2 regions of the Paenibacillus sp. 23TSA30-6 genome follow, and region 1 is predicted to be linked to the other one. Evidence: predicted binding sites of a transcription regulator. Region 1 holds the regulator's gene; the other holds the start of a gene.
What was found. Region 1 encodes Rex, which represses fermentation and respiration genes when NADH is low (regulators of the CRP and FNR family bind a similar motif). Its sites were predicted from a motif close to TTGTGAAATATTTCACAA; they were not measured.

Region 1 (12,313 bases):
TTTTTGGAGCTCATGCCGATGATGCTGAGATTGGTATGGGAGGCACGATTGCTAAGCATACAGCCGCTGGTTTAAAGGTGGGCGTATGTGATTTGACGCGTGCTGAAATGTCATCCAATGGCGATGTAGATACCCGTATGGCAGAAGCCGAAGATGCTTCAAAAGTGCTGGGCCTTGCTGCACGGACGAATTTGGGACTGCCTGATCGGGGTTTGTATGTTACACCGGAGAATGTAGCCGCAGTGACCGCGGAAATTCGGCGTCATGCGCCGAAAGTCGTATTTGCTCCCTACTGGGAGGATCGGCACCCGGATCATGTCATGTGCAGCAAGCTGGTGGAGGAAGCGGTGTTTAACGCCAAGCTACGTCGATTTATGCCGGAACAGCCTGCGGTGCTGGTGGAGCAGTTATATTTTTATTTCATTAATGATATCGGCAGAACGGATCTGATTGTGGACATCACGGATCATGTTGAAGCCAAGGAGCAGGCATTACTAAGCTATGCTTCCCAATTTCAGGCTGCACCGGGTAAAGACACGGTATCCACGCCATTAAACCAGGGGTATGTTGAGCGTGTAAAAGCCCGGGATTCGCTGTTGGGTCAGCGCAAGCTGATTTCGTATGCAGAGGGCTTTGCGTCCAAAACGCCTCATCTGGTTAAGCTATTCACATAAGGGATTATAAAAATCCAGACACATAAACAATAAATAGAATCCGTTCGTGTAGCGGTTATAGATGCGCACTGATTGGTGTGGCACCAACATTGAAAAGTCATCATCGGTGGACGGAAGGGGGCAGCTTAACTTGAATGACAAATTGAAAATCGGAATTACCTGCTATCCGTCGTTGGGCGGTTCCGGCGTAGTGGCTACAGAGCTGGGCAAACTGCTTGCCGAAAAAGGGCATGAGGTCCATTTTATTGCCAACAGCATTCCGTTCAGATTAGGCGGGGAATTCCAGAAAAATATTTTTTATCATGAGGTTGAGGTTAACGACTATTACGTGTTCAGATATCCGCCTTATGATCTATCGCTGGCGACCAAAATGGCTCAGGTCGCACAAATGAAAAATTTGGATGTACTCCATGTTCACTATGCTGTACCGCATGCGGTATGTGCTTATTTGGCAAAGGAAATGGTAGGCGACCATCTCAAAGTGGTAACCACGCTTCACGGCACGGACATTACGGTGTTGGCGCAGGATGAATCGTTGAAGGATCTAATCCGGCTAGCGATCAACAAAAGTGACGCGGTAACAGCGGTTTCGAAAGATTTGATTCGGGAGACGATAGATGCGCTGGAGATTACACGCCCTATTGATTTGACCTACAATTTTGTGGATAAACGAGTGTATTATCCGCGGGATGCAGCTGCGCTACGGAGAGATTTTGCCCAGCCTAATGAAAAGATTATGATGCACATTTCAAACTTCCGTCCGGTCAAAAGAGTGGGAGACGTGCTGGATATATTTGAAAGAGTGCAACGAAAAGTACCTGCAAAGCTGCTGCTGGTTGGAGAAGGACCCGACCTTCCAAAAATTCGCTGCAAAATCGAAAGCTTGGGCTTGCAGGATAAGGTTTTCTTTTTGGGCAAGCAGGATCAGATCGCTGAAGTGATTTCTATGGCGGATGTGCTGCTGCTTCCATCGGAAAAGGAAAGCTTTGGACTGGTTGCGCTGGAAGCGATGGCTTGTGGAGTACCAACGATTGGTTCCGAGGCAGGAGGCGTGCCTGAGCTGGTTGTTCACGGGAGTACAGGTTATCTTGCTGAAATCGGCAATACCGAGAAGATGGCGGAGTATGCGGTGCAGCTATTATCGGATGAAGCGATGGCAGAGCGTTTTCGTGAAGCCTGTCTGGTGCGGGCTCGTACCGTATTCTGTGATACGCTGATTACCCGTGAATATGAAGAGATATATTACCGTGTGTTGGGACGCGAGGTGCCGGATCTTAAACCGATCAGCGTTTAAGAAGGCGGACTCGCGTCCGTTTTTTATGATAAGTCATTTGTATAATAAGTCTTTTTGAAAACTTTATAAGCAAAGGGGGAAACCCTGTGAAAATAAACACTTGGCAATATGCTGACCCAGAAATGGCTCTTCATGGCAAGGAAGTCATACATATACTAACCACAGCCGGCTACGAGGCTTACTGGGTCGGCGGTTGTGTGCGGGATGAACTATTAGGCCGAGCTATTCATGATATGGATATGACCACATCGGCTGAACCTGAACAGGTCATAGCACTGTTCCCCCATGTCATTCCGACTGGGATTCAGCATGGGACGGTTACGGTGATGCAGGGTGGGCATCCGTTCGAGGTGACTACTTTTCGGACAGAAAGCGGTTATGCTGACCATCGCCGTCCGACAGAAGTCGCTTTCGTGAAGGATATCCGCGAAGACCTGATGCGGCGGGATTTCACGATGAACGCGATTGCCATGAATGAACATGGGGAAACGGTGGACCCGTTCGGAGGGGAAGTCGATTTGCGTGCCGCTATTGTTCGTTGTGTAGGACGAGCTGAGGAACGATTTGAGGAGGACGGGCTGCGAATGCTACGTTGCATTCGTTTTGCTTCCGTATTCCGGTTCCGTATAGCCTATAACACATGGAAAGGCATGATCCGTCGTAAAGAGGGACTTCGTTACATTGCGATGGAACGTGTGCGTGTTGAGCTGGAAAAGATGCTGGCTGGGCCGGACCCTTTGCGTGGACTGGAATTGCTGGGTCGAAGCGGCTTGCTCGCGTGTACGAAGGTTCCGGTTCCCTGGGAGCAATGCGAAGCTCGGGCGCTCAATGGAATGGTACAACTGCCGGAAGAACTGCGGTGGGGGTTACTGTTGCTGTCTTGCAGACTTACCTCAGAGGCAGCGGATGAGTTGTTAAGAGCATGGACTTTCTCCAACGGTGTACGCTTACGGTTGGTGCATCTGTTGGAATGGGAGCGCGTACTAACGGACAGTGCTATTTCGATAGCAGACAGTTCCACTTCGGTGGAAGGTGAAGGAATCAACGATGAGGCGTTACGCCGTAGCTGGATTCGACTGTTAATTAAATGGGGACGGGATATCTCGTCTGACTGGCTACAGCTTTATAAGTCATTGCCTGCTTCGTTTCGTGGATTACCCCCACGGGCAGAAAAGCATGTAGCGAGAATGGCTGAGCTGGCAGAGGCGTGGACTAAGGATGCCGCAGTTGTTCGTATCAAAGATTTAAATATTACTGGAAATGAACTGGTTCAGGCGATGAATCGACCGGGTGGTCCTTGGCTGGGTCAGACGATGGAACGACTTTTGCTGGCTGCCGCCTGCGGAGATATTCCAAATGAATTAGAAGCATTGCTTCAAGAAGCGAAACGGGTGATGAGTAGTGAATAATCATGAAAGACTATTAGGCATACTGGAGGAAGATTCATCCGATTACGTATCCGGGGAGGAAATCAGCCGTCGCCTTTCGGTTAGCCGTACGGCCATATGGAAGCAGATCAACAAGCTGCGTGAGCTGGGCTACAATATTGAAGCTTCCTCGCGTAGGGGTTATCGGATTGTGTCCCGACCCGATCGACTGGAAGTCTCCAAACTGGCATATATGCTAAATACCCAATCGTTCGGACAACGTATCGTTGTGCTGGACTCGACGGTCTCTACCCAGCAGGATGCGATGCGTCTGGCAGAAGAGGGTGCACCGCAGGGGACGGTAGTTCTGGCGGAGGAACAGACGGCGGGCCGGGGACGTTTGGGCCGAAAGTGGTTTTCACCTCGGGGCAAAGGAATCTGGATGAGCATTGTGTTGCGACCAAGCCAGCCCTTGGCCTTCACTCCACAGTTAACGCTGCTTACAGGCGTAGCGGTATGCAGAGCCATTCGTCGGTTGACGGGTGTGGAAGCTGGCATCAAGTGGCCGAATGATCTGCTTGTTCATGGTCGCAAAGTGTGCGGTATTCTGCTGGAATCTGCAACAGAGGATCAACGGGTCCGCTACTGTATTGCAGGTATCGGCATTGATGTTAATTTAAATACAGAGGATTACCCGGAGGAGCTGTCACGGTTGGGGACATCCCTGAGAATAGAGGCTGGTCGCGAAATCGATCGTACTGCACTGATTGCTGCCGTGCTGGAAGAGATGGAGCAGCTATGTGCGTTATATGCGGATCAGGGTTTTAAGCCTATAGCTATGCTGTGGGAGGCGCTATCCGTGACGATGAATCGCTTCGTGCGGGCACATACGGGACAAGGGAGTGTGGTGGAAGGTACAGCCGTCGGTTTGGACCCTTCCGGTGCGCTAGTGGTTGAAACGAAGCAAGGAGAGCGAATACAGGTCGTTTCCGGTGATATACAATTGCAGGTGTAGCCTTAGCTGAGCATAGCGACTACAATTGTTCTTTTTCTATGCAAAACTTCACGTGAAAAAGCTGATGTTTTTTGTTATACTGTGCAGGAGGCGGCATCGGACGGTCCGAGCTGCACTCCGGGGCATATGCTCCACCACTGCAAGCAAGTTAGACCATCATAACTTCATTTGAAGGTTACGTTGGATTCTGCTCTGAGCCGAACAGGACCGAGACAGAAGGGACGATCTCAAAATGAGTGTCTTTTTTGGCTGTTCGGACCTTTTGATGACGCAAATGTACAGGCGTTCATAAAAGGTTATTTTTTGTGCCAAAAAAAGATGGAAGGGAGCCATGTACCATGGCAGGAAAGCACGCACTGAACATTGTGAAAATGAAAAAAATGAAGCAGGAGGGCATTCCGCTCAGTATGCTGACCGCCTACGATTATCCATCGGCTAAAATAGCCGAGGAGGCGGGAATTGATATGATTCTCGTGGGTGACTCGCTGGGCAACGTCGTTCTCGGCTATGATTCGACCATTCCCGTAACACTGGATGATATCGTGTATCATTCCCGAGCAGTAGCGAGAGGCGCGGAGCATACGTTTATTGTAGCGGACATGCCGTTTATGACATATCACGGCAGCGTATCGGAAAGCCTCCAGGGCATCCGCCGTCTGATGCAGGAAGGACATGTGCATGCTGTCAAATTGGAGGGCGGATCAGAAATTGCCGACGTCGTAAAAGCGACTGTTCAGGCAGGTGTACCCGTGCTGGGTCATATCGGTCTTACACCACAGTCGGTCAATCAGCTTGGCGGCTACCGCATTCAAGGCAAGGACGAAGCGGACGCACGGCGGCTGATGGCAGACGCCAAGGCGCTGGAGCAGGCGGGTGCCTTTGGCATCGTGCTGGAGTTGGTGACCGAGGAAGTGGCAGCGGCAATTTCCAAAGAACTGTCCATTCCGACCATCGGTATTGGCGCAGGACGCGGATGTGACGGTCAGGTGCTTGTTTATCACGACCTGATTCAATATGCATCGCCTTATTACAGCAAACGTTTTGTCAAAACCTATGCCGATGTCGGCGGCTTGATCCGTAGTAGCATTGAGCAGTATGTGAGCGATGTGAAGGGGCGGGCCTTCCCGGCTGAAGAGCATGTGTTTAGCGCCGACGACAGTGTTGTAGAGGCTCTCTACGGCCATAAGAAACGTCAGGAAAAGGCGCAAGTGCAGGAACAAGAAGAACAAGAGGAACAAGCTAAGGAAAAGGTGGAATCCCGGTCATGATTATCGTAAGAGAAGTGGCTCAGCTGCGGCAGGCCATTGCTGAACGCCGACAGCTCGGCGCAGACGGAGCAAAAGCGGAACGAGGTTCCGCTGCTATACGGCCACATACAGTCGGCTTTGTGCCGACGATGGGGTATTTACATGAAGGCCATGCGAGCTTGATGCACAAGGCGCGTGAAATGGCAGATACGGTGGTACTTAGCATTTTTGTAAACCCGATTCAATTCGGACCTAACGAGGATCTCGATAGCTACCCTCGCGATGAAGCGCGTGATTTAGAGGTGGCGCGGCGTGAAGGTGTGGATATCGTATTTTTACCAACTGTAGCAGAAATGTATCCACAGCCAACCCGTACGAAAATAAGCGTATCTGCTTTGACGGATCGGTTATGTGGCGCTTCCCGTCCGGGACATTTTGATGGTGTGACCACCGTAGTTGCCAAGCTTTTTAACATGATAGGTCCTGATCTGGCCTTCTTCGGCATGAAGGATGCGCAGCAGGTAGCGGTGCTCCAGCAGATGGTGAACGACCTCAATATGAACGTGACCATCGTTCCTTGTCCTATCATCAGAGAGGCCGACGGTTTGGCCCTTAGCTCGCGTAATGTGTATTTGAGCGCGGAACAGCGGGAGCAGGCGTTGGTGCTGTCACAGTCACTGCGCAAGGTGCGTGAAGTGAGCGAAGATGATGTGCAGAATACGTTTACGATCCGTCAGTTATACCAAATGGTGGAGACTACGATTACCTCCTCACCATTGGCTGACATTGACTACATTGAAATCTTAACCTTTCCAAGTCTGGAGCCCCTTCTTCCCAAGCAGCGACTAAGTGATGTCGAAGAAGACATCATTGTAGCGCTGGCTGTAAAGTTTGGGAACACTCGACTGATTGATAATATGAGAATACAGAAGGCGGAGGTGCTTTCCCATGTTTAGAACGATGATGAAATCCAAAATTCACCGGGCAACGGTTACCGAGGCCAACCTTAACTATGTGGGCAGTATTACTATTGATGAGGATCTGATGGAGACTTCCGATCTGCTGGAGAATGAAAAGGTTCAAATTGTGAACAATAACAATGGAGCCCGACTGGAAACTTACGTTATCCCCGGACCGCGTGGTAGCGGTGTGATTTGTCTCAACGGCGCAGCAGCGCGTTTGGTGCAGCCTGGTGATACGGTCATTATTATTTCCTACGCTTCCATGTCGAATGAAGAGGCCAAAACTTACAAACCGACCGTTGTATTCGTCGATGAACATAATAAACCTGCCCAAAAGGCGAACAAGGAAGTACACGCCACGATCATGTAATGAATGGGAGTGCGGATGAAATCCGTCCTTTAAGCGAAAAATGTGAGTGTATTAATCCATCTTTCGTAAGGGCGGGATGCACATGTTCCAGCATGTATTCGCAGAAATGAACAGCATGTTAGATGATATCGTGAAGCATTACCCATCAGCCCAGGGCTCCCGCAGGCAGGAGTTGCTACAGCACTGGAGTTTGCTGCGGAGAATGAGTGACGGAATTATGGATGAATGGCTGGCTTTTGAGGAAAAAATGGTTCGCCTGCGTGCTGCAGGTTTTTCCGCGGAGTCTGGTATGTCGGACGCTGAGCTGCCTGAAAAGGAACTGCCAGCTTTTACTCGGGGTCAAGGGTATTACCGACTGCTCATGTATCCTGAGGCCATCCGCCAATTTGAACAGGTGCTACAGCATTTTCCGAACAGTTGGCAAAGCCAGATGTATATGGGGATGGCGTATTTCCAACTGGAGGACACAGCGGAGGCTGTACGCCATTTTCAGAAGGTGCTGCACCTGACAGACCAGCCCGGGCTGAAAGCGGTCATTTATAATGCGCTGGGCTGTCTTATGGCGAAGCAGGCTGATGTAGAGGAGGCGCAAAAATGTTTTGCTCTCGCGCATCAGTTCGATCCTGCTTTGCCCGAGCCGTTGCACAATATGGAAGCCTGTTTGTCCGGTGCCGGAATGCTTCGGTACGACAGCTCCATGATGACCTGGCTATAGTTGTCAGACACCGAGCGAGACGATGCATACCCACCTCCCCAGGCGGCGTGTGCATCGTCTTTTTTGACTGTCTTAATTTCCAAACAGGCGATCTTCTGCTATGCTGTTATACAGAGTTATTATTTTTGTATGTGTCAAAAGAAAGGATTAAGCCCGAATGAAATTTGCGGTATTGGATTTTGAAACGACAGGCACCCAGTCCGCGGATGACATCATTCAAGTCGGACTTGCAATTATAGATCATGATAACAGCATTTCCCGTGTTTATGGTTCTTATGTGAACCCTGGCAGATCCATTCCGCCTTTTATTACCGGGTTGACCGGGATTACAGACGATGACGTCAAGGATGCTCCTGCGCTCGAAGAGATGATGATGGAGCTTGTGCCTATGCTGGACGATGTCGTGCTGGTCGGTCATAATGTGGCGTTTGATTTTAATTTTTTGCAAAGCGCTTTGGATCGGTGCGGATACTTGCCGTTTACCGGCAGGATTTTGGATACGATGGATTTTCTGAAAATCATGTTTCCATCGCTATCTTCCTATCAGTTGGGTTTTGTTTCTTCTGAATTTGGGCTGGCGCATGACCGACCTCATCAAGCAGACAGCGACGCGTTGGCTACGGCTGAGGTGTTTTTAAAATGTCTGGATGAGCTTCACGCGCTGCCTTTGATTACGATACAGCGGCTCAGTGATTTGTTCGCAGAGGAAGACAGTGACCTCGGATGGTTTTTGGACGGGGTGCGTGAAGACAAAGAGCATGATCCTATTCAGGATTTGGAGGGTCATCAGTTTTTTCGTCAGCTTGCACTGAAGGTGGAGGATTGGACGGAGCTAAATGCCCCTCGCAGAGAGGACGACCCCAATCCGCTGGCAGGTATTTCCTTTGAGGAATACATGGATGATGTGCGGGACAATTTACGTTCATCCTTGAGCCAATATGAGGAGCGCGAAGCGCAGACGCAAATGATTGAGGGTGTGAATCAGGCGCTGAGTGAAGACAAGCACCTGTTGATCGAGGCGGGTACGGGGACAGGCAAGTCCCTTGGTTATTTGCTCCCATCGCTGTATCACAGTGTGAAAAATGGACAGCGAGTCATGGTAAGTACGCATACGATCAACCTGCAGGAGCAATTACGCGAGCGTGATATTCCGATGCTGACCAAGGTGATCCCGTTCCCGTTCCGGGCTGCCATTTTTAAGGGCCGGGGACATTATTTGTGTCTGCGTAAGTTTGAACATAAAATAAACAGAAGAGACTTCGCAACGCCGAAGGAAGATTTAATTACAGCCGCCCAGATGATCGTCTGGCTGACGTTGACGGAAACCGGCGATGATGAAGAACTTAATCTGAGTAATCGTGGCGGAGATTTTTGGGAAACGGTGGCCAGTGATTCCGAGTCCTGTCTTGGTCGTTCATGTCCGTGGTTCCGCAAATGCTTTTATCATCGTGCGCGCCATGAGGCGGGAATATCGGATGTGGTTATTACGAATCACTCCAAGCTGTTCACGGACGTAAAAGCAAGTCATCAGCTATTGCCGAGCTATGAGCATCTGGTGATTGATGAAGCCCATCACCTGGAGGAAGTTGCTGGTAAGCATCTGGGCATGCATATGAAATATTTCACACTCGTGCATACGCTGACCCGGTTGTTCAAGGACAGCAAGAACGGACAATTGCCTTCGCTGCGTCAGCAGTTGGCAAAGTCGGGGCATGAGAAGTCGACGGATTGGGCCTCTACCATCGACCAGTTGTATCCGCTCGTGCTGGAGGTCAAGGAGACTTGGGATTTGCTGAGCGACAAGCTGTTTGACATGCTGCCGGAGCGAAGTGATGCGACACCGGGCGAAACAGGGCAGTTTTCTTCCCGTCTCAAGCCATCGGCCAAGCCTGCCAAGTGGGATCAGGCGGCTGCGCTGGAAAATCAGCTTTATGTAACGATGAGCGAAATTTTGCGCAAGGGCGACAAGCTGATGCTCGATGTGAAGGAAGAACATGACGATTATGCGGCTGACAGCCTCATTACGGATATTACGGGGCTGCTCAAGGATTTGGCAGGCATTAGGGAAAGCTTGCGCTTTTTCATGCGGCTGGATGATGAAACGACCGTATACTGGCTTGAAGCGAGCGGGCAATTCCGCAGCAAGTCGCTGCAATTTTATGCGGTGCCCGTCGATGTGAGCCGCCAGCTGAAAGAAATGTTTTTTGACAAAAAAAGAAGCATTATTCTGACATCTGCTACCTTATCGGTGGATAAGTCGTTTCAGTACATGACCGATCAGCTCGGCTTGCAGGAGGCCGCAGATCAAGGACGGCTGATGACTACGCAGCTCCCGTCACCCTTTAACTACAGGGATCAGGTGCTGCTAGTCATTCCAAGAGATTTCCCGAGCGTGAAGGGCAGTGTAGGAGATGAGCATTTTGTAGATATGCTCGTCAGCTCGCTAGGCGCGACTGCTCAAGCGACGCGGGGGAGAATGCTCGTTCTCTTTACCTCCTACCGTATGCTCCGGCAGGTGTATGAGCCGCTTAAGGAGGCGTTGTCTTCCAGCGATATCACCGTGCTGGGGCAGGGCGTGGACAGTGGGAGCCGCAGCAAGCTGACCCGACGTTTTCAGGAAGCGAAAGCTTCTGTGTTGCTGGGAACCAGCAGCTTTTGGGAAGGCGTCGATATTCCGGGCAAGGCGCTGACGTGTCTGGCTATCGTCCGCTTGCCGTTCCAACCGCCCAATCACCCGCTGCTGGAGGCTAAAAGTGAGCTGCTCCAGCAGCAGAAGAAAAATCCTTTTATGAAGCTGTCTGTTCCACAGGCTGTCATTCGCTTCAAACAGGGATTTGGACGTTTGGTACGTACGGCGAGCGACCACGGGGTCGTTATCGTTTACGATACGCGTGTGATCGAATCCTATTACGGGAAGCATTTTTTGTACTCATTACCGGGACCAAAAATGGAGCATATGCCGACGGAGCAAATGGTGCCCCGCATCGCCGAATGGCTCCAATCCGCCCCGGAGACAGAGGCATAACGGACGGACATCTAAATGTGTCCGTTACAATTAGGGGGAGCAAGTATGAAATCAGATAAAATTTCAGAGGCTGTCGTACGGAGGTTACCCGTATATTTACGTTATCTGAATGCACTGCACAAACGGGAGGTGTCTACGGTCTCTTCCCAGGAGCTGGGACAAAGACTGGATCTGAATCCGGCTCAAATTCGAAAGGATCTCGCGTATTTTGGAGATTTTGGCCGTAAGGGTATCGGCTATGATGTTACTTATCTTATCGAGAAAATACGCCATATCCTGAAAATCGACCAGCAAATTAACGTGGTATTGGTCGGAGCAGGTAATCTGGGGCAAGCCCTTTCGAATTATAATGCTTATTTAAAAGACAATATGAAAATTGTAGCGGTATTTGATGCTGTTCCAGATAAAGTTGGAACCAGGATCAATACGCTGGTCGTACAGCCGATGGATGAACTGGAAGCGACCGTGAAGGAACAAAACATTCGGATCGGGATTATTACCGTACCGGATTTTGAAGCACAGCACGTCGCTGACAGGCTCATTGAGAGTGGGATTGGAGCAATTTTGAACTTTGCACCCACTACTCTCAAGACACCGGCAAACATTCGGGTACATGCCACAGATTTTACAACGGATTTGTTAAGCCTTGCTTATTATTTGGAGGACGGAAAGGAAGATACGCAACATGACAGCGAATAAATGGATGATTAAAAACGGCTCCTTTGCCGTGAACAGACCGGAAGCCGGGGTAATCCACGGCTATATGATCGTGGAGGATAGCCGCATCACCTACATTGGTGAGACTTTGCCAGCGGGTGAGGAAGAGACGGACGCGATTGACGGTAACGGGCTGCTGTTTTTACCTGGCCTGATTAATACACATGGTCATGCGGCGATGTCTTTGCTACGTGGGTATGGGGACGATCTGGCTCTCCAAGTATGGCTACAGGAAAAAATGTGGCCGATGGAAGCCAAGTTTACGTCTACGGATGTGTACTGGGGTACGTCCTTGTCCGTGCTGGAAATGCTGAAAGGTGGTACAACAACCTTTTTGGACATGTACGATCATATGGATGAGGTGGCTCGTGTAGCTGAAGAGTCCGGCATCCGTGCCAGTCTGATGCGTGGAGCGATTGGACTATGTTCGGAGGAAGAGCAGCGGATCAAGCTGGCTGAGGCTGTGACCTTTGCGCGTAATTGGCATGGAAAAGCAGACGGTCGCATTACGACCATGATGTCTCCGCATGCGCCGTATACGTGCCCGCCTGCGTTTATCGAAAAATTCGTACAGGCAGCGCATGATCTGGACTTGCCGTTGCATACGCATATGTCCGAAACGATTGCCGAAGTAGAGCAAAACGTACGCGATTACGGCTTGCGTCCGGTTGCACATCTGGATAAGCTGGGCTTTTTCTCCCGTCCATCGCTTGTTGCCCATGGCGTTCATTTGAATGACGAAGAAATAGCTTTGCTGGCTGAACGTGGTGTAGCGGTTTCGCATAATCCGGGCAGCAACTTGAAGCTCGCAAGTGGTGTGGCAAGAGTGCCTGACCTGCTGCGTGCAGGCGTTACTGTCTCTCTCGGAACAGATGGTCCCGCGAGTAACAATAACCTGGATATGTTTGAGGAAATGCGTCTGGCTGC
Region 2 (12,313 bases), on a different contig from region 1:
CCTTTAACTTTACAAAGATGCTAATTCTGAAAAACCGTAGCTAAAGTGCCCTTCCTCAGTCAACACAGAAGTTATATTTAAAGATGAGTCAAATGCCAGAGAGGTGGAGAAAAATCAACCAAAAATGTACATAGAAAACGGAGTAGGCGGAATGATGCTGTACAAGCGAAGCGGTGGCGATGGGAGCACCATCCGTCTGCGGAGTGGCACGATAGGTAACTTTTAACTTCAGTTTGTATTATAGAGACTCACCTCACGTACATAAGCACTTTTCGAGGTGATCGGGCATATAGTATTTTACCTATTACTTGATAAAATGCGCTCCCTGAGAGCATCCTGCCAAGGAGGTCGGAGCTATGGTATATCGTGCAACATCCCGCAGAAGGTGTTCGCCTCACAAACGCTTAAATGCTGACATGCTCAGGAAAATATCCGCCGCCATGCTGCCATTTTACAAGGCCATTGCCACCCGTCGTTCTTTCGCCGTCCAATGGTCACGTGCTGTAGTGCATGGCAATTTGGATCGGATGAAGGCCCTCCTCTGCTCGGTAGCACCATTTGCTGCCAAGCAAGGACTGGGCACGAACGGCATCGGCTATTTTATCTCCTTTTTGGCCCATCCACCAATGCTGTATTATACGAACGGAACGACGATTCCACCCGGTACAGTGCAGTTTACATTTGAGCCGAGGGTTCACCGCGCCATCGCCAAAGCCGTTTTTCCGCTGTATCTCGAATTGGCACGCAATCGATGCTTTGCTTCTGCTTTAGCCAAAGCCATCAACCAGAAAGACCAGCGTGCGGTTACTCTGATGATCCGCAGCTTGATTCCATCCACTGCACTGAAATCCGTACAAATCGAGGATCATGGCTTTGCGTTGCTTTTTAAGTATCCTTACAGTAAATATCCATACCGAAATCTGCTCATTCAGGAGTTTTCTTAAAAAGGTCGCTACAATCGTTACAGACATTTTTGCTTGAGTTGATCGATCAGCTCTTTACCCAATTGTATAGCCATTTCCGTCAACATTCGGATTTCGTCCTTCGTTACATGGTCCATATGCGCCCCGCAGCAAATTGCAAAGTTACCCGCAAACTCTTTTCGCAAACGAACGGCAATTTCTTCGGTAATATAAAATTCCTTGTGGGCTTGCAATTGAACGGTTTGAATTGGCTCCAGTCTGGCGCCTGCTGTAATCGTTCCCAGATGGGGCTGATCGCCGCCGGAAATAAGTACGACTATGTCCTCTCCCATAAAATAGGCATCCAGCACAAGGCGGATACGCCCGCTTTCTTTTTCCAAATGAATCATATGATTCTCTCCTGTCTAAAAAATAGTATTGTGAATAGATTCACTTTATATGTTTCTATTCATTCTATCTCTTCCAGACCTATTCCACAATTCAAAAATGACCCACAGCAGACCTCCGTAAATGGTGGCTTGCTGTGGGTCTTCTGTTGTTATTTTAAAAGAAACATTCCATGCACCTTATTAACGAATCGTGATGGTATGCGCAGCTTTTCCGCTTGCGCCACTATTATCTGTCACCGTCAACTCCACGGTATACGTTCCGGCTGTGGTAAATTTATGCTTTACCTTGGAACCGGACGCTGTATCGCCATCGCCGAAGTTCCAGCTATAGCTGACGATTTCACCGTCTACATCACGTGAAGCTTTTCCGTTAAACTGAACGTTCTTGTTCTTCTTGGCTGAATCATTCGCCTGAATGATCGCAACTGGTTTCTCGTTAGAGGTCGGTGGATTCGGATCAGGGTCCTGTCCTCCACCCTTCGTTACATACAATCTTCCCGGTGCTTCCGTCTCCACTTCATTTCCTGCTGCATCCCTTACCCGGATCACGATGACTCCGCCTTCCAGGCTCAGAGAAGAGGAAGTGAAGTAAGTCCCTTCATAATGACCTGACGAAGTTTCGTTTAACGGAATTTCGTTTCGGGCCAAGGTGGTCAGATTGAAAGGCAATTCCACACGGAAGGATGCCTCCAATGCGGACGCACTGTCGAAGGATACCCGCACCGGCTGCCCTGGAGTGATACGCACATCCTCAGCAGGACTGATATTTTCCAGCTTCGGCAGAGCTGAATCGACATACACTGAACGGGTAACCGTCGTTACGTTCTCGGCAAGATCCTTGGCCGTTACCGTAATTTGATTTTCCCCTTCATTGATAAGCAGACGCTTGTTAAAGCTGCCGTCACTTCCAAATTCGGCTGGCTCACCATTAATCGTTAAGTCGGTGAGGAACTCGTCGTAAACCGTACCGGTTACACTGACGACACCCGCATTTGTACGAGCTCCTTCATCCGGCGAAGTCAAGATCAGACCCGGTTTAGTCTGGTCAAGTATGACGACCACAGGTTCGGAACGATCTGTTACTTTGCCGTATACCGCTGCCTGAACACTCAGTGGATTGGCACCCGGTTGAAGATCGACCGCCAGACTGAACTGACGATCCTTCACCTTGGTTGTGCCAGCCAGTTCATTACCGTTAAAGAGCTGGATGTCCGCCCCGTCTGCCGGGGAAGTACCTGTAACTGTGATTGTCTCTTCCTTCGTATACGTTGCCTTGGTCGGTGTTGTAATCGTTGGCGCATTAACCGGATATCTGACGATCGCCCGGATCATGTAATTGCCCTCATCCTCCGGTGATTGGCTCCATGCGCCGCTTACACCTTGCCAGCTACGAAGCGCATTGGGTCCACTCTCGTCTGTAGCAAGACCCGGAGCTTGCGTGCCTGCGCTTGGCTGCGTATAGACGATATAGAAGTCGCCTTGAACCGTTACGGGTTCAGGGAATTGTACGGTCGTCCACTGTGTTTCATCCCGAACGGCTGTACCGTCAAATGGACCAGCCAGCAGACGTCCCGGTGCGCCTGCTGCACCAGAGGCATCATAGACGGAGTATTTGAACGCCGTTCCTCCCGGATTCGGGAAGGCTGAATTCCAGAACAGAAGCGACGCTCCTGTCACTTGAGCCACCTCTGATTCAGGTGTCATTCTGACTGCCCAGGAGTTGCCTGCCGCGTTAAAGGCTCTGGCATTTTCTCCGGTACCGTCATCGTAAGCGATGCCCCCCTGGAAGCCGATAAATGGCTTCAATGTGACATTCGCTTCCACACTGCCGTTCGGAGGTGCTGTGACCGTGACACTGTCGCTGTAATAATTTTCTGCTGCAATGGATAATGTATAGGTCCCTTCCAGCACATCCAGCGTAAATTCTCCAGCCTCATTGGTTTCTACCGGAGCAATGCGTGCATCCTCCAGCACAAGCACTTTCGCTTTTCGGATCGGTTCACCGGATTGCTTATCGGTAATGACTCCGTGAATCGTACCATGAGGTACCGCCTGGAGACTAAAGTTCGCTCTGATTACTTTATTATTCTCAATCGTGACCTGCTTCGTTTGAGGCTCATAGCCATAGGCTTCAGCCTTCAGCGTATAATCGCCAGCTACGTGAATGAAGCTGTATTTACCTGTGGTCGGATCGGTTTTCACCGAACGTCCAGTTTCCAGTACGGTAACTGTGGCGCTTGCAGGAAGACTTTCGAGACCGACACGTCCACTGTCCACCGTTGTTTCCTTCGGCTTCACTTTTTCCTGGAATTCACTCTTTTCGGTGCTTGTAATTTTGTACAGCGGGAATTGTTCTTCCGCTTTTTCCAGTTTGATATTCGACTCAGGTACTACATCCTTGGTCACTGTCGAAGCTGGAATGCCCAGCACACGGAAATCGTCAATGTACCAACCGTTTTTGTTCACACTGTTATCCGATTTCAAGCGGAAGCGAATTTGAATCTCATTGCCGGTATAGCTATCCAGATTGTAGTAAACTGGAGTCCATTTTTTCCCATTGGTGTTATGAGAGAATTTGCCCAGCTCGGTCCAGGTGTCGCCATTATTTTTGGACACTTCCACATAACCGAAGTCATAGCCGGACTCAATTTCAAACCAGTGGTTGAAGGTAAGTGTTGCGTTCCGCACACCATTCAAATTCATTTTTGGAGAAACCAGCGAAAAGTCAGCTCCGCTCTCATAGTTACTATCGAGATCGGTTGCCCATACGTTTGGTCTGGATACTGCACTTTCTGGTCCCACTTCTTTGGGGATGCCACGTTCCCATTCATCCTTGGTACCAGAATGAGTCCAGCCGTTATCCAAGTTGCCGTCAAATGAATCGCTATACAGCGTATCCGGCACTTCTACTCTCAGTGAAGCCTCATTCGACTTAGCTCCCTCGTTACCACTGTAATCCTCGGCCGCCACTGCATAATGATAGGTCGAGCCGCTGACCGTGATCGTATCGGTGAAGCTCAGTCCAGAGGTTGTACCCAACGAAGTGTAATTTTTGCCCGATTGGGTGGAGCGATACACTTTGTACTGCTTCACGTCTTCATCGGATGAAGCATTCCAGGCCAGCGAGACGTTGCCGACTGTATCCGCTTCGGCAGTCAGATTACTTGGCGCGGCAGGTGCAACGGTATCCGGCTCCTGAATCGACAGATCGTCGATATACCAGCCATCTTTTACAACCGTATTATCACTTGTAAAGTTGAACAGAAGGTATACCTTCTGACCTGCAAATGCTCGCAGATCGAGATATTGTGTTTTCCAGCCGTTGCTGGTGCCTGTAAATGATAATACCTGCTCAAATGCATTCTGATTGTTGGTGGTGGCTACATACACCTTGCCGAAATCAGAATTGTTTTCAAGATCGTACCAATGCTTGAAGCTAACCAGTGCCCCTTTCGGGCTTTCGGTCAGATCAATTGGAGGAGCCATAAAATAACTGTTGGAATTGGTCTGGTATTGGCCTTCGAGATTGGTCGCGAGGACCTTCGTTCCCGAGTGTGCACTACCAGGGCCGCTTACCGGGGTTCCCCATTTCCAGACACTACCCTGTCCACCGACATTGATACCGGCAATATCCTTTTCAAAATCCTGTGTGTAGCCAGGTTTGACGCCTTTGGAGACATTAACCTTGTACACTTCGGTTTCAAAACCGTTATTGCCGTAATCATTCACGCGAATATAGTATTCCAGACCGGTGCTATCCACCAAGAAAGTCGGAATGGACGCTTGATATGTACCATCTTTGCTGTCGCCGGAGGTCCGTTCCAACGGAATATATACATAGTTTGACGTACCCGCTGTTCTGGCAAATGCCTCAACCGCTGCCACGCCGACATCATCTGTCACATGAGCGGTGAGATGTACATCCACACCTTCGAATACCGCAGCAGGCGGTGTATGCTCCAGAACAGGTGCTTCCAAATCGTCTCCACCTGTTACGACTTTACCGGATACGGAGCCCAAGCCCTGAACGACAGAGCCGACTGCATCCAGCGCATTAATGACACCATGTCCGTAGCCATTGTTCGGAGAAGTCGGATATGTGCTATCCGTGCGTGGTGTAGCTGTATTTTCCAGAATTTCTTCCAGTTGATCCACGGTAAGCGAATGATTCGCTTGCAGCAACAGAGCCGCAAGTCCCGCTACATGAGGGCCCGCCATGGAAGTTCCGTTATATCCGCCTTTATAGGCACCTCCAGCAACGGATGATCGAATATTTACCCCCGGTGCGGAAACTTCGGGCTTCACCTCGCCGTATGGCGACGGTCCCAGCAGTGAAAAGCTGGCCAGCTTGTCATTGAGATCGGTTGCTCCAGTGGCAAAGGATTCCGGATAGTTAGCTGGATTCGCTACCGATCCAGGACCGCCCGGATTGGAAAGGGAAGTATTACCTGCGGAGAATTCAGGGAATATCTGTGCATCCCGCCATGCTTGAACCACAGGTCGGAACCATTCATCGAGGCCGGGTCCGCCGCCCCACGAATTGTTCACCACGTCCGGTGCAAGCTCGGGATGAAGATTGCCTTGGGCATCCCTTGGCGCAAGCAGCCATTGACCGCCGTCGAGTATAATCGCATCCGTCGTTTCCGGATTAAAAATCCGAACGGCAATCCACTTCGCGCCAGGCGCAACGCCGACCCGGTTCGTTCCATTTTCCTCGGAGCCGACCATCGTTCCCATCGTATGCGTACCGTGGGAATCCGCTTCCTGATCGACCGGCAACGTCGCATGACTATGCGGATCGTACCAGCTCAGCTCGGGATTCACGACATTGCCTGCCGCGTCCAGACCGCGCCATTTGCGATGCAGGGCCGGATGAGTATAGTCTACGCCTGTATCGAGATTGGCCACGACGATTCCGGTTCCGTCGATTCCTTGTTCCCATACTTGGGGTGCATTAATATGGGATATATTCCATTCCACGGTAGATGGGTCTACAGCGTTCTTACCTGCATTGCCTGGCTTCGCCGATGTTTTACTATCGTCCTTTTCCAGCCCTACCGCCTTCTCTGCCGTTGCAGATTTTGCCGTGTCTGCTGTCGCTGTTTCAGCAGTTTTGGCGGCTGTTCCCTCTGCCTGCTTGTCAACTGTCACCTTTTGCAGATAACGTGTTTCGTTCGGCAAAATTTTGTCTACCTCTGGCAGCTGTGAAATATGGTCCAGCACCTCCTTGGTGCTTGTGACTGCCAGGGCATTGACAATAAAGTAGCTTTTATATTCCTTCACTCCGCCGCTCTCTGATTGTTTATCCAAATAATTTTCAAGCCCGTATTGGGTTCTTGAAGCGGTTTCGCGCAGAGAGCTGATCACGTTGCTGCGGACAGCCATTTTGGCGGCAGAGGGTGTTATTTTCTCAAGCGAGGCCTTTTGGAGGGCATTTTTGGAAACCTTGTTCGTGTCTACCTGTTCTTTTAATTTGACCAGATAGGTTACATAGTTGTTCTCCTCAAACTGTTTGGTCAGTTTAGGGGATACCTTCGCGGTCGTTACCTTGTGCGCAGTTGATTTCAACTCCAGCTTGGAGCCATCCGGTGTGTTATTCGCCAAAGCGGGTTGAACAAAAGAAAAGGCCATAAGCAAAGATAGTCCGATAGATAGTGGTTTCTTAAATCGTTTAGGTTTAATCAATTACTTCTCCACTCCTTTTACTAGGTTTAATATTTCTGGTATAACCTGTACGAGAGTAAGACCTCATGCCTTCTTGCCTTCACATCAAATCTACGGGCTGCACAACATGATATGGTTGGCAACCACCTCCTTCATAGAATATAGAGGTCATCATTTTGCATCATTCGATCCCCAACGCTCGAAAGTACAATTTGAAAAACGATTTGGATTTTCTTAGGTGAGTTTATTTCATAGGTGAATGTATTTCATAGGTGAATGTATTTCATAGATGAGTTTGTGAATCAAAGATAGCGTGCGATGAAATTCAGCAGATACCAAGGAGAACAAGCAGGAGAATGTCGAAGAGAGAACATGCTGTAACACGACATGTTATATCGTTACATTTTATATTAAAAATTGATATAAAAACATATATTATGGATAGTATAAAGTTATCAAAACAGATATACAAGTGATTTTTTTGCAATTTCCTTGAAATTTATAATTTTTGTATTTTCTATGTACGAAAACCCCTTTATAGCGGCTGCGTAAATGTTGCATTACACGGTTAGCAGGTGTATGCAAATCTCTGGACGAGCCGCTTCAAGGGATTTCCGAGGTCTTTCTAAAACACGATCAGACCATTCTAGTTAAGTACCGAATTGATCGCAGCCAACGCGTCGATCAGGCCATATCCATAGCCGTTATTCGGTGAAGTTTTATATTGGCTGTCTGTCAGCGGCGTCGCTGTTTTCGAAATAACATCCTCCAGTTGATCCACTGTCAAGGATGGCTTGGCCTGGAGCAGCAATGCCGCTAATCCGGCCGTATGCGGGCCTGCCATGGATGTACCGTTCCAGCCACCCTCATAAACTCCGCCAGGAACAGAGGAACGGATGTTTACGCCAGGGGCCGATATCTCAGGCTTCACTTCTCCATATGGCGAAGGACCGCGCAGCGAGAAGCTGGCCAGCTTGTTGTTAACATCAGTCGCTCCTGTGGCATAGGCTTCCGGCAGGTTCGCCGGATTAGCTACCGATCCAGGTCCGCCCGGATTTGACAGTGTCGTGTTGCCTGCGGAGAACTCAGGGAAAATCTGAGCCGCTCTCCACGCCTTGGTGACTGGACGATACCATTCATCCAGACCAGGTCCGCCACCCCAAGAGTTATTCACCACATCCGGTGCAAGCTCAGGATGCTTCTTACCATTTTTGTCTACTGGAGCCAGCAACCACTGGCCTCCGTCCAGCAGGATGGAATCTGTCGTTGACGGGTTGAATACCCGTACGGCAATCCATTTGGCACCGGGAGCAACACCGATTTCATTCGTACCGTTACTGTCCGAGCCAACACTCGTCCCCATCGTATGTGTACCATGTCCATTTGAATCTGTTGGCAGTGATGCTCCGTTAACCGCATCATACCAGCTCAGCTCTGGATTCACGACTTGACCGGAAGCATTCAAGCCGCGCCATTTTCTTTTCAGCGCCGGGTGAGTGTACTCTACGCCTGTATCGAGATTGGCAACGACAACCCCTTTGCCGTCAATGCCTTTGGCCCAAACCTGTGGTGCTTTAATTTTGGAAATATTCCATTCGGCTCGGCTCGGCGTTACAGCATCCTTATATACGGATTCCTCCACGGATTTTTGTGCATTCTCTTCCGTTACAGCCGTGTCTACAGCCGCTTGATCGGCAACCGCCTGTTCAGTTGCCGGTTCCCCGACTTCTGGCTGGGCATCCTTATCTATTTCAACCTTTTGCAGCTCGCGCGTTTCATCCGGTAAAATTTTGTCTACCTCAGGAAGCGTGGCCAGATTGTCCAGTACCTCCTTGGTACTCGTTACCGCAAGTGCGTTCACAATAAAGTAGCTCTTATACTTTTTGACGCCTCCGTTATTGACTTCCTTCTTTAAGTATTCTTCCACAGGCTGTTGAGATTTTTCAGCAGTATCAATGAGAGAGTTCACAACCGTTGTACGCACAGAAAGCTTAGCGGCAGCGGGGGATATCTGGTCTGCGGAAGCCTTTTGGAAAGCATGCTTGGCAACCGACTCTGTATCTACCTGATCTTTTAATTTAACCAGATAGGTGACGTACTCGCTGTCACTGAATTGCTGGTTCAGCTTGGCTGAAACCTTGGCGGAAATGGTCGAAGCTCCTGCCGCGGTGGTTGTGCTCGCATCTCCGTACACCGGAGAAATCAGAGAAAAAGCAAGAAAAGCAGTAAAACTAGCCGATAGCGTCCTTTTGATATTTTTCGACTTAATCAATACTTTCCATCTCCCTTTACTTGGTTTTGTAGTTCTCAAGAACAACCTGCCGACATCCGCGTGAAAAGCTCACAAAATAGCCTTTGGTCCTCACCTCCTTCAAAAAATATAGATTCTAGCATGGAATCCATAGGTCATGATTCTGTGGTGAACAACCAAGAGGGCAGGACCGAAAGAAACAGTAATCCTTTGGGCAAAGGTGACCGCTGATGCTCGTACAGCACCATTCTGCCAACTTCGTTCCCATGTAAATTTTTAAAATTCAGCTTATATCGCTTTGGAAAAAGTGAGAGAAAAACGTGAAGAAAAAGTAGGGTAGGAAGCTAGAAGTTATCGAGGGGTTTAATATCTGTGCATTAAAAACCAAATTAAAACAAAAGAATGATACAAATGGTATCTTTTGAATCTAGTATAATGTCATAAAAACAGATATACAAGCATTTTTTTGAATTTTTTCCCTTTTTCTTAGAAAAGCAAAAAACCTCTTCCGTTTTTACGAGCAGGTGCTAATCTTGAGGGTGCACTGCTAATCGTAAAAATAAAAGAGATTTTTCGGCATTCGTTCTGCACTCCAATAGAAGAGTTCAGAGAGGGCTATCTGCCGCTGTTTACAGGTATGGGAGCCGGAACAGCTCCATCCGAAATGGATGGTTTTGATAGTGCTTTCGATCTGCCGCATAGAGCAGCACATTCCCGAAAAGCCATTTGGCTGCACCCACGACATGTATCCCGATCCACCAGTGTTATGGCTGCCGTGAGGGCTTCTCCTGTATGCTCGAAAAAATGATTATGTCCGATCATGTCGTAACATCCGGTTTTGTGAAGTAATGCCAGAGGCTGCGGCTGAAGGCCGGAAACAAGCACCGTTCCACCGGATTTCCGATATTTCTGAATCAATGTGGTAAAGTTAGATTCTCCTGTCATATCCATAAAGGGAACCTTACCCATACGCAGCAGCAAAATCCCTTGCTGGCGGTTAGCCTGACCTCCCATCTCCGAATTTTCCAATGCCGAAGCGGCACCAAAAAATAGAGGGCCTTCCACACTATAAATCGCCACCTGCGGGCAATCATGCTGATCTGTAACCATATGCGCGCCGACTTTTTCATGCTTGACAGAAGGATCGGGTAACACCTTATCCACTGAAAGTGTACTGCTCATACGCTTGACGAACAGCACGACCGCCAGAATCAGACCTACTTCAACAGCCGTGGTCAGCGTCGTAAATACCGTCAGCAAAAAGGTGACAACCAGTACGATAGAGTCGGCTGTCCGTGTCTTGAGGATGTGTGCAAAATGTTTGCGCTCGCTCATATTCCAGGCGACCACCATCAACACCGGAGCCATACTCGCCAGCGGAATATTGGATGCATACGGAGCAAAAACCACCAGAATAAGCAGCACAACCAAGCCGTGTACAATACCCGACATGGGAGACACGGCACCACTGCGGATATTTGTGGCTGTGCGCGCAATCGCCCCCGTCGCAGGAATGCCGCCAAATAGCGGTGTGAGCAAGTTGGCAATACCCTGTCCAACCAGCTCACGATTGCTGTTATGCCGGGCTCCCGTCATGCCGTCCGCAACCACCGCCGAAAGCAGTGATTCGATAGCTCCCAGCATTGCGATAACAAGTGCGGGCGGCAGCAGCTTCACAATTAGGTCCCAGGTCACGCCTGGAACATGCAGCTCAGGCAGAGATGCCGGAATTGCGCCGTATGCGGAGCCGATCGTTGCCACCTGACCCGGAAAAAGCCAGGCTGCCACCAGCGTGGATAAGAGCAGGCCCACGAGTGAACCGGGTACCTTGGGCCATTTTTTAGGCACCAGAATGAGGGCGGCAAGACAGATACACGCCGTCAGAATACTGTACACATTCAGTGAAGGCAGGCGATGGACCAGCTCTGCCATAGAAGGCAGAAACGTTTCATGCCGCTCTACTCCGCGCAAGCCGAGAAAGTTAGCAATCTGACCGCTGAAAATCGTCACGGCAATGCCCGCCGTAAAGCCAATCGTTACTGGCTTGGGGATAAACTTAATTAACGCGCCTAGCCTCAGCACGCCCATTAAGATGAGCATAATCCCCGCCATAAAACCGGCTATGAGCAAATTCTCATAACCGTACTGCATGACAATAGCCAGCAAAATCGGAATAAAAGCGCCCGTAGGTCCGCCAATCTGAAATTTGGACCCTCCTAACAGTGAAACCAAAACTCCTGCCACAATGGTCGTATACAGCCCGTATTCCGGCTTTACTCCTGATGCAATGGCAAACGCCATACCCAGCGGAATGGCCACAATTGCCACGATACTTCCGGAAATCAGGTCCTTTCGCAAAGCTCCTGCGTTATATCCCTCAAACCTTCCCATCCACTTCATCCTCTGTAGCCCTTCTTTTCTGTAGTAGCATTACTTCTCGTTCCGTATACCCTCCAGCAACGAGATCGCTTCGACCAGATGATTGTCAAAAATTTGCCGCGCCACCGCAAGCAGTTCCGTCAAGAGCGGGTCCCGCAACGAGTAAACGACCGTCGTGCCTTCCTTGATGCTGCTCACCAAATTTTTGGCTCGCAACACGGCCAATTGCTGCGATACAGCAGAGCCTTCGGAACCGAGCGCAGTCTGTAGCTCATTTACGTTCCGCTCCCCTTCACTCAACACCTCCAGAATGCGGATGCGCAGAGGGTGAGCCAATGCTTTGAAAAAGTCGGCCTTAAACTTCTGGAGATCTCCTTCCATGCTTGCTCCGTCCCCCTCACAAAAATTGTCCTGTAAACCATCAACAATCTCTGAATATTTGAATATTTAGACAGTAACAGATTCGGGCCATTGGAACTATGATATAGCTCACACTTCACTATGATTAAAGTCACATCTTTCCATTCTCCCTCTTTTCAGGGTTGACAGCTTCCACAGGTTTCCATTAACATTGCAATTAACTTTAAGAAAAGGGGGCCGACAGACATGACTGAGCTTTACATGATGGTGACAGACAGGCAGTATGACAAAACCACATATTTGAATTCTCGTCTCATCGGCCCCGTTCGGGCGACATGATGGGTGAC

Region 2: lpdD (prenylated flavin chaperone LpdD) is a predicted target of Rex. The motif match lies at 1,341-1,358, and genes of this name have one in related genera.

Annotation. Positions count from the first base shown of each region.
Region 1 is NZ_SLTL01000004.1:83,399-95,711, reverse strand. Features, by position in the region: gene bshB1 (bacillithiol biosynthesis deacetylase BshB1) at 1-674, shown strand, start outside; gene bshA (N-acetyl-alpha-D-glucosaminyl L-malate synthase BshA) at 805-1,968, shown strand; gene E0698_RS04945 (CCA tRNA nucleotidyltransferase) at 2,055-3,377, shown strand; gene E0698_RS04940 (biotin--[acetyl-CoA-carboxylase] ligase) at 3,370-4,350, shown strand; gene panB (3-methyl-2-oxobutanoate hydroxymethyltransferase) at 4,689-5,618, shown strand; gene panC (pantoate--beta-alanine ligase) at 5,615-6,553, shown strand; gene panD (aspartate 1-decarboxylase) at 6,546-6,929, shown strand; gene E0698_RS04920 (tetratricopeptide repeat protein) at 7,012-7,644, shown strand; gene dinG (ATP-dependent DNA helicase DinG) at 7,802-10,669, shown strand; gene E0698_RS04910 (redox-sensing transcriptional repressor Rex) at 10,715-11,368, shown strand; gene E0698_RS04905 (amidohydrolase) at 11,355-12,313, shown strand, end outside.
Region 2 is NZ_SLTL01000014.1:112,157-124,469, reverse strand. Features, by position in the region: gene E0698_RS27345 (hypothetical protein) at 104-226, shown strand; gene E0698_RS14815 (hypothetical protein) at 357-944, shown strand; gene lpdD (prenylated flavin chaperone LpdD) at 962-1,312, opposite strand; gene E0698_RS14805 (S8 family serine peptidase) at 1,493-6,997, opposite strand; gene E0698_RS14800 (S8 family serine peptidase) at 7,623-9,248, opposite strand; gene E0698_RS14795 (SulP family inorganic anion transporter) at 9,843-11,627, opposite strand; gene E0698_RS14790 (ArsR/SmtB family transcription factor) at 11,658-11,987, opposite strand.